One region of the Streptococcus pantholopis genome, then DNA from elsewhere that is predicted to be linked to it. Evidence: predicted binding sites of a transcription regulator. Region 1 holds the regulator's gene; the other holds the start of a gene.
The links. The regulator NrdR, encoded in region 1, represses ribonucleotide reductase genes. The targets are predictions, from matches to a motif close to ACACNATATATNGTGT.

Region 1 (4,070 bases):
GCGATACGGTTAAATAATGTCGATTTCCCAACATTGGGCCGGCCGACAATTGCAACTGTAGGTAGAGCCATCTTTCCTCCTCATTAAATAGTTTAGTCCTTGAAAAACGCTAGCATCAGACTGAACATCCAGCAAGACAAAAAGATTTCAACAATCAGGGCAGAAGCCTGACTGAAACAGCTTATATCTGTCACCAGCTGCCATAAGCAAGCCGGCTATTAAATCCAAACTGCACAAATAATCTTTTTATCCAAAGTCAGTTCCTGCGATTATCTCCTGCCAAGTAGAATTCTTTAGCAAGATAGCGGATACGCTCCATAACACGTTTGGCCTGCCAAGTCTCATCTGTCCCTTTAATATTGGCCAGCTTTTTCTCCAAATCTTTAAAACTGTAATTGGAGGTGAAAAAAGTTGGCAAATCCTCCAGCATACGGTACTGTAGAATGACTTGCAGCACTTCATCGCGCACCCAGGAAGTAGCCTGCTCGGCACCGATATCGTCAAGAATCAGAATCTCAGCTTTTTTAACAGCATCGATTTCATCTTTGACAGTTCCGGTATTGATAGCATTTTTGACATCTATAGCAAAACTAGGAAAATGAAGCAGTACTGTTGAGGCCCCTTTTGCTTTGGATAATTCATGGGCCATGGCAGCCAGCATAAAGGATTTCCCAACCCCCATATCGCCATATAAGTACAGACCTTTTTGGTCAGCACTGGGATAATCAGCAACAAACTTAGCCAACTCTGTAAACAGAGGCTGTCTGCGTTTATCATCCAGACTGATATCATCAAAAGTAAGATTTTTATAAGACTTAGGCAGATTGACAAGGCTGACACGTTCGGTAATAGCCTGTTTAGCCTGAGCAAGCTTCAAGGCCTTTGTTTCACGGTAAGTAACATCTGCATAGCCTTCATTCATCACCAAAATCGGTTCGTAGCCTTTAGCGAGATAAGTTTCATCGCCGGCTAAAAATTTCTCTCGTTCTATACGAAACTGATTAAACTTTGAGAGACTGAGTTCGATTTCCCGGTTTGACAGCCGGTGAGTTGCAATGAAATCCGCAACTTTTGTATCAGCTAAAATAGCTTGCTTAAGTTCATCAGTGTTGATTTGTGATAAATGAGCTTTATTGCTGTGCTTTATAGCCTGAGCAACTTTTTCCATCTATTCACCATCCTTTCGCAATTGTGCCAAAGTTCTTTTCTTGAACTCTGCCAGTTCCTCCAGTTCTTCTGCCGTTGTTTCATTTTTGTAATCAGGATTGCTCCATTCAGGAACATTCGTTTTGGCTGCTTTTGATTGTTTTGATTTGACATCAGTTTTACGTTCCGAAAAGCTGCGCATTTTTAGAACAGCTTCTTCAGCACTGACAATCCGCTGATAGGAAAAATCATTGGCAATTTTCATAATATAGGCCTTGTTCAAATTGGCCGATTTCGTTTTACTGAAGGTATAGAGCACCATAACATTAATCACTTCATCCAGAAAAGACATCTGAGCCAGGTCTTCCAATATTTTTTTCTCATCTGAAGTGACCCGCGCCCGTCTAACCTTCTTAATTTTAGCCAAAAAAAGCTCTGCTTCTGCCGACTTAGTCTCCCGTAAAATCACTTGCTCTTCTTTGCTAAAAATCTCATCTTGCTGTTTCTGCCGCTGCGCTTTTGCCATCTGCTGTTTTTTAACCGTCATACGCTGGGGCGAAATAAAATGGTTAATAGCTGTCTCTTTAGCTAAATTATAAAGCGCAAACCAGTTTAAGTCATATTTTTCAGCCAAACTGTAAAGAGCAATAATGTCCTTTTTTTCATCCTTAAACTGAAGGCCGTCCCGCTGCATCAGGCGCTGGAAATTATCCAAATCAAGACGCGGAGCAGGTCTGGTCTGAACAGAAGCTTTGTCTGTCTCCAGATGATCAAAAACATCAGAGAACTTTTTCGAGATATTGCGGGCGTTTTTTGGAAGCTGCAAAGCTAATTCCTGCACGGCAACATCTCCGATTCTATTGGCCAGCAGACGGCGGTAAGCCGGATGAGCTAAGAAGAAATCCCTTGTTAAAGGCTGCTTAAGCCTGAAATAATAGACTCCGCTGCTTTCATACAGCTCGAGCAGCTCCATTGCTTCCAGAACTGACGCCGCTTCTTCCAAACGTTTCATTCCAAATTGCAGGTGATTAAGAATTTCTGATAATTTGTGCCGCTTCTGACCCTCATCAAAAAAATGGGCTAAATAGTCGTAGAGCGACATGGCGTCTTGCCCAATAATGGGAAGATAGAGCTGAATAAGATTCAGTGAATCATAAGAAACGGCATTCCCCTTGATATAGAAAAAATCATCAATCGGTTTCATTTTTTTCACTGCTTTTCTTTTTATTGGGCACACGGCTTGTTATTTCCTGCAGAAGTTTTTCTATCTCATCGACATCTTTAAAACTTTTATAAACACTGGCAAAGCGAACGTAGGTAATTTCATCCAGTTCTGCCAATTCATCCATAACAAGGTTGCCAATCACGACACTGGACACTTCATTTTCGTATTCACTGCGAACCTTTTGTTCAATGCGTGAAATGACTGCTTCAATATCGCTGCTGGATACCGGCCGTTTTTGCGCACTTTGAATAATACCGTTTAAAATTTTATCACGGGAAAACTGTTCCCGTGTCCCATCTTTCTTGACTACCAAAAGCGGGAGCTCTTCAACACGCTCAAAAGTTGTAAACCGTGTCCGGCAATTTTCGCATTCCCGCCGGCGTCTGATGGTATTGCCGTCCTCAGCCTGACGGCTGTCAACAACACTGGATTTATTATAATGACATTTTGGACAACGCATACAGACACCTCATTTCTATTAGTATTGTTTAACCCTTATTTTATCATATTTTCTTTATTAACAAAAGCCAGCAGACAGCATAGAAAAAGCCCTCATATTTTAAAGCTTAGAGTCTGAGGGCGCCCGGGCTCATCTACTAAAGAACAGACATGTTATTCCCTAAATCTCAAAAAGTACTTCACTGTTTCTGCCGTTTAGATAGAGAAAAAACAACAGCCATAAAGTCATTGGCTGTTTTTTTGAGCATTCTTACTTTTCACGAATCATATAGCCCATACCGCGGACGGTCTGAATATATGACTCCTTGCCGGGAACATCAATTTTCCCGCGCAAATAACGAATATAAACATCAACAACATTTGTTTCGGCTGCTTCTTCATACTTCCACACATTTGCCAGCAGCTCTTCCCGTGTCATAACGCGATTCATATTTATCATCAAAATATTCAGCAGGTCATATTCACGTTTGGTCAGTGAAATTTCATCATCCCCTCTAAGAACAGAACGGTTCTGAGGATTCATTGTCAAGTCCCGATAAGAACCTTGCGCTGCATGTGCCTTTTTATTGGATTCCATATTTTGCCGGCGGAAAATAGCACGAACCCGTGCCAGCAATTCTTCAATAGCAAACGGTTTAACAATATAGTCGTCAGCACCGCGGTCCAAGCCCGCCACAATGTCCAAAACAGAATCTCTGGCTGTCATCATCATGATATAGGTATTTTTCTCAGCCTGAAGTCTGCGTGTAATTTCAAATCCATCCATCTCCGGCAGCATCAAATCCAAAAGAACCAAATCAAAATCTTTTTCGAGAGCTAAATCCAGCCCTTTTCTCCCATTTGATTCAATCTGAACTTCATAGCCTTCATGCTGCAGTTCCAAGGAAACAAATCGCGCCAAATTTTTTTCATCTTCAATAATCAAAATTTTCTTAATCACTTTACACCTTCCCTTTTTCTTTGTGATTTTGAGTTAATAGGTGCTAAGTCCAAATTGAAAAACAAACCCCTACAAACTTAAATCTTTTTCATGTTATACCCGCCAGAAAAGAAGAGTGAACAAAATCCTCACTTCTCAATGATTTAATGCACGTATGAGCATTTGGTAAAAAAATTATAGCAAAGAATTTCAGCTTTCACAACTGGAATTCTCATAATTTTTAAAGAAAACGGCTTCACTCATCAAGTAAACCGTCCAGAGCAGCAAAAGGACTTGAAGCTTCTCTCTTTTCTGCTTTCA
Region 2 (4,070 bases), 1.1 Mb from region 1:
GATACAGATTCCCATCCCCTTACTCCCCTTTTCAAGGTTGGGGCTGAAATCATCTACTGGATGATTTCACTACACAGCGTTTAGGCCGTGTGCAATCATTAAGAAACGCCGATATTTCTGTAAATCTTCAATGTCAGCATCCCCTCTTTATGTTCGAGAGTTGCCAGATCAATAGCTCTTCCCAGCAAACTGTAATCATGATCTGTCCCATGACCTCCCAGCAGCGCATTGTAATATTCATCAATCTCCACTTCGCGTTCCGTATTAAGGTCTCTCAGCAGATGCTTAAAATGATTGGGAATATCCGGAGAAGGTGCTGTGATACTCAGTTCAAATTTATCTTTGTCAAGTTGAAAGGAGACATCGAATTGATAGTATCTATGCTCTAAAAAATAACCTATCAATTCTTTCATAATGCGTGTTGCCTTATTTTTTTCACTAATCATAGCTATTAGCCTTACCTTTACGTTTTATTCTTTTGATTTTTTACGACGAGGCAGGCTTTCCAATATCGGAACCAAAAAGGCTGCTACAAAACCGCTGGAAAAGCCATTGTTATAAAGGCACAGCCCTAAATGGAGATCAATAACACTCTGTGTTATGTTAAATTGGAGAAATCCTGCTATCATCCCTACTATTATACCATAATAGCCAGCAAGCGGAGCCAGTGAAGTGCCAAATAAAAAAGATAAAGCAAAGCCAATCGTCCCAAATGATTGATTGGCAAACCAAGCAGCTAAAATGACCCCAAAAGCAACTGGCAGTGTATTGCGCAGGTGTTTCCCAAAACCAGCAAAACCGATGATAGACATAAGACCGCCTGCAATGGGGCCATTCAGCTGAACCCTCATCACCAGTAACAAACTCAAGTAGACCATTCCTAAAAGTCCCATGTTAAAAAAGGCAGTCTTTCGTCCGTACTTGATGACAAAATCATCTGGCAGGCGGCCAACACGGTGATTCAGCTTAATAAATTTCGTTCTAAAGTCCTGAAAATCCAGACCAATCAAAGCTTGACCAAGCATCAGCAGACAAATAGACAGTATATAGACTAAAATATAGTCGTGGGCTTCAGTACTCAGTACTTGAGCTGTTGGAATTTCAAACTGGAAATAGCGCAGACAGGCATAGACAAACATACCGATAACTCCAGATGTAAAACCAATATTATAGAGAGTGTAGCCCTGATGGAATTTCAAAAATGCTTCGGCAAGAGGCGGAGTGATAAAGCCCAAAATTAAGCCTAAAACGATTGCCCCTAATATTGAAATAAGCGACAAACCGTGCGAAAACATAATATAAGACACAGCAGGCGCCATACAGGTTGCAAACAGACTGATAGAAGTATAAATTTTGAAAGACTGATGTGACAGTTGGGCATATAAGATGACACCCAAAATAATAGGCAAAATATTTAGCAGATGTGTCCCAAAAAAAGAATGGCCAACAAAAATGCCTATCGCTGCCATCTGAAAACCGGTCAGATGGGTCAATTGGTTACGAATATTTAAATAATAAGCAATAGCCAGATGCAAAGCAGCATTTACAAAAGTTGCAGCTATGCCTGCTACAGCAAAAAAATCATGAATCAGATAGGTTTGCACTGTTAACAGATGAACATAATCCTCCCACCAAGTTGTCTTCGCAGGGGTTATCAAACCAAAAATAAAGGTCCCAATGGCTAATAAAAGAAGATTATCTTTTTCCCAATTCAGCTGCCGCAGAAAGCTTAATCGCATCTTCTCAGTCCTCCTTTGCCAAACTTCCTTAATACTAAAGTAACCTAACTGACGATAAACAGCAAGGTTTTTTAGTGTGTTTTTTAAGCGCTTACATAGCTGAATGGTCTTTTTCTGCTTCCCAGTCCTGATTTCGCCCCTTCTTTTTAAGATATCAGTTTAGCCTGTCAGCAGGAGCCAACTTTCCCGTCTGAATCTATCCTTCAGCCTGCTCAAAAGCAGGTCTGACACTACATTTCGTGTTCAATAGAGATAGCAAACACAATATATTGTGTTTTTTTAAGAGAAATCTCTTGCTTTTTTTATTTATTTTGTATATCCTAGATACATATGCCTTTTCCAGAAACGGAAATTTTTAGGAGGAATGATTTATGTCTCAAATCACATTGTTTTCAAAAAATAACTGCATGCAGTGCAAAATGACCAAAAAGTTTTTAGAGCAACATCAAGCGGATTTTACAGAAATTAATATTGATGAACATCCCGAAAAAATTGATTATGTCAAAAGTCTTGGTTTCACTGCTGCTCCTGTAATTGAAGCCGGTGATTATGTTTTTTCAGGCTTTCAGCCCAATAAATTAAAAGAAATTATTTAATTTTAAGGCTTCATCTCACAAATAATTGGAATGAAGCCTTATTATATGTAAAAAGTAATACTATAAAAGGAATTTTAGATAAAATGAGTCTCAAAAATCTTGGCGATGTTTCCTATTTTCGTCTTAATAATGAAATTAACCGTCCTGTCAACGGACAAATTCCGCTTCATCGGGACAGAGAAGCTTTAAAAGCTTTTTTTGCAGAGAATGTTGAGCCTAACACAATGAGCTTTAGCAGCATTACTGATAAAGTCCGTTACCTAGTGGATAATGACTATATTGAGTCAGATTTTATTCATAAGTACTCACCGGCTTTCATTGAAAAATTAGCAGCCGACATTCAGGCTCAGGGATTTCAGTTTAAGTCTTTTATGGCTGCTTATAAATTCTATCAGCAATATGCTTTAAAAACCGATGATGGTGATTTTTATCTCGAAAGTATGGAAGATCGGGTCATGTTTAATGCCCTCTATTTTGCTGATGGCAATGAGGAGCTGGCGCATGATTTGGCCATTGAAATGATTAATCAGCGCTATCAGCCGGCAACGCCCTCATTTTTGAACGCCGGCCGAAGCCGGCGGGGTGAGCTGGTCTCCTGTTTTTTAATTCAGGTAACAGATGATATGAACGCTATTGGCCGCTCCATCAATTCTGCTCTGCAGTTATCACGGATTGGCGGCGGAGTTGGCATTTCTTTGTCCAACCTTCGTGAAGCCGGAGCACCGATCAAGGGATTTGCAGGCGCAGCTTCTGGTGTTGTACCAGTTATGAAGCTGTTTGAAGACAGCTTCTCCTACTCCAACCAGCTCGGGCAGCGCCAAGGAGCCGGAGTCGTTTATCTCAATGTCTTTCATCCGGATATTATCGCCTTTCTTTCAACTAAGAAGGAAAATGCTGACGAAAAGGTTCGTGTAAAGACCTTATCTCTTGGAGTAGTTGTTCCTGATAAATTCTACGAGCTGGCGCGTCAAAATGAAGACATGTATCTGTTCAGCCCTTACAGTGTTGAAAGGGAATATGGCATACCTTTTAATTACATTGATATCACTGAAAAGTATGACGAACTGGTTGCCAATCCAAATATCACTAAGACCAAAATCAAGGCTCGGGATCTCGAAACCGAGATTTCCAAACTGCAGCAGGAATCCGGCTACCCTTATATTATTAATGTTGATACAGCCAACAGGAGCAACCCGATTGATGGAAAAATCGTAATGAGCAACCTCTGCTCAGAAATCCTGCAGGTTCAAAAACCCAGTCTGCTCAATGATGCGCAGGAGTTTGTAGAAATGGGAACCGATATTTCCTGCAATCTTGGTTCGACCAATGTTGTCAATATGATGGCTTCACCTGATTTCGGCCGCTCAATCAAAGCTATGACACGGGCTTTAACCTTTGTGACCGATGCATCGCAGATAGAAGCGGTTCCGACAGTGAAACATGGCAACAGCCAAGCGCATACCTTTGGTTTGGGCGCAATGGGGCTGCATTCTTTTCTGGCTCAGAATCATATAGCCTACGGCAGCCCAGAATCGCTTGAATTTACCGATATTTATTTTATGCTGCTTAATTACTGGACACTGGTTGAATCCAACACTATTGCCCGCGAGCGTCAGAAGACATTTGTTGGTTTTGAACAATCCACATATGCTGACGGAACTTATTTTGACAAGTATATAACCGGCCAGTATGTGCCAAAATCCAGACGTGTGCAAGAGCTGTTTGCCGGACATTT

Region 2: the regulator NrdR is predicted to act here: its motif matches at 1,999-2,014, upstream of nrdH (glutaredoxin-like protein NrdH).

The regions. Positions count from the first base shown of each region.
Region 1 covers NZ_CP014699.1:239,948-244,017, reverse strand. The annotation lists gene der (ribosome biogenesis GTPase Der) at 1-71, opposite strand, end outside; gene dnaI (primosomal protein DnaI) at 257-1,168, opposite strand; gene A0O21_RS01155 (DnaD domain protein) at 1,169-2,350, opposite strand; gene nrdR (transcriptional regulator NrdR) at 2,337-2,831, opposite strand; gene A0O21_RS01145 (response regulator transcription factor) at 3,081-3,770, opposite strand; gene A0O21_RS01140 (YceD family protein) at 4,006-4,070, opposite strand, start outside.
Region 2 covers NZ_CP014699.1:1,368,971-1,373,040, forward strand. The annotation lists gene A0O21_RS06320 (hypothetical protein) at 99-446, opposite strand; gene A0O21_RS06325 (DUF1576 domain-containing protein) at 471-1,739, opposite strand; gene nrdH (glutaredoxin-like protein NrdH) at 2,111-2,335, shown strand; gene nrdE (class 1b ribonucleoside-diphosphate reductase subunit alpha) at 2,419-4,070, shown strand, end outside.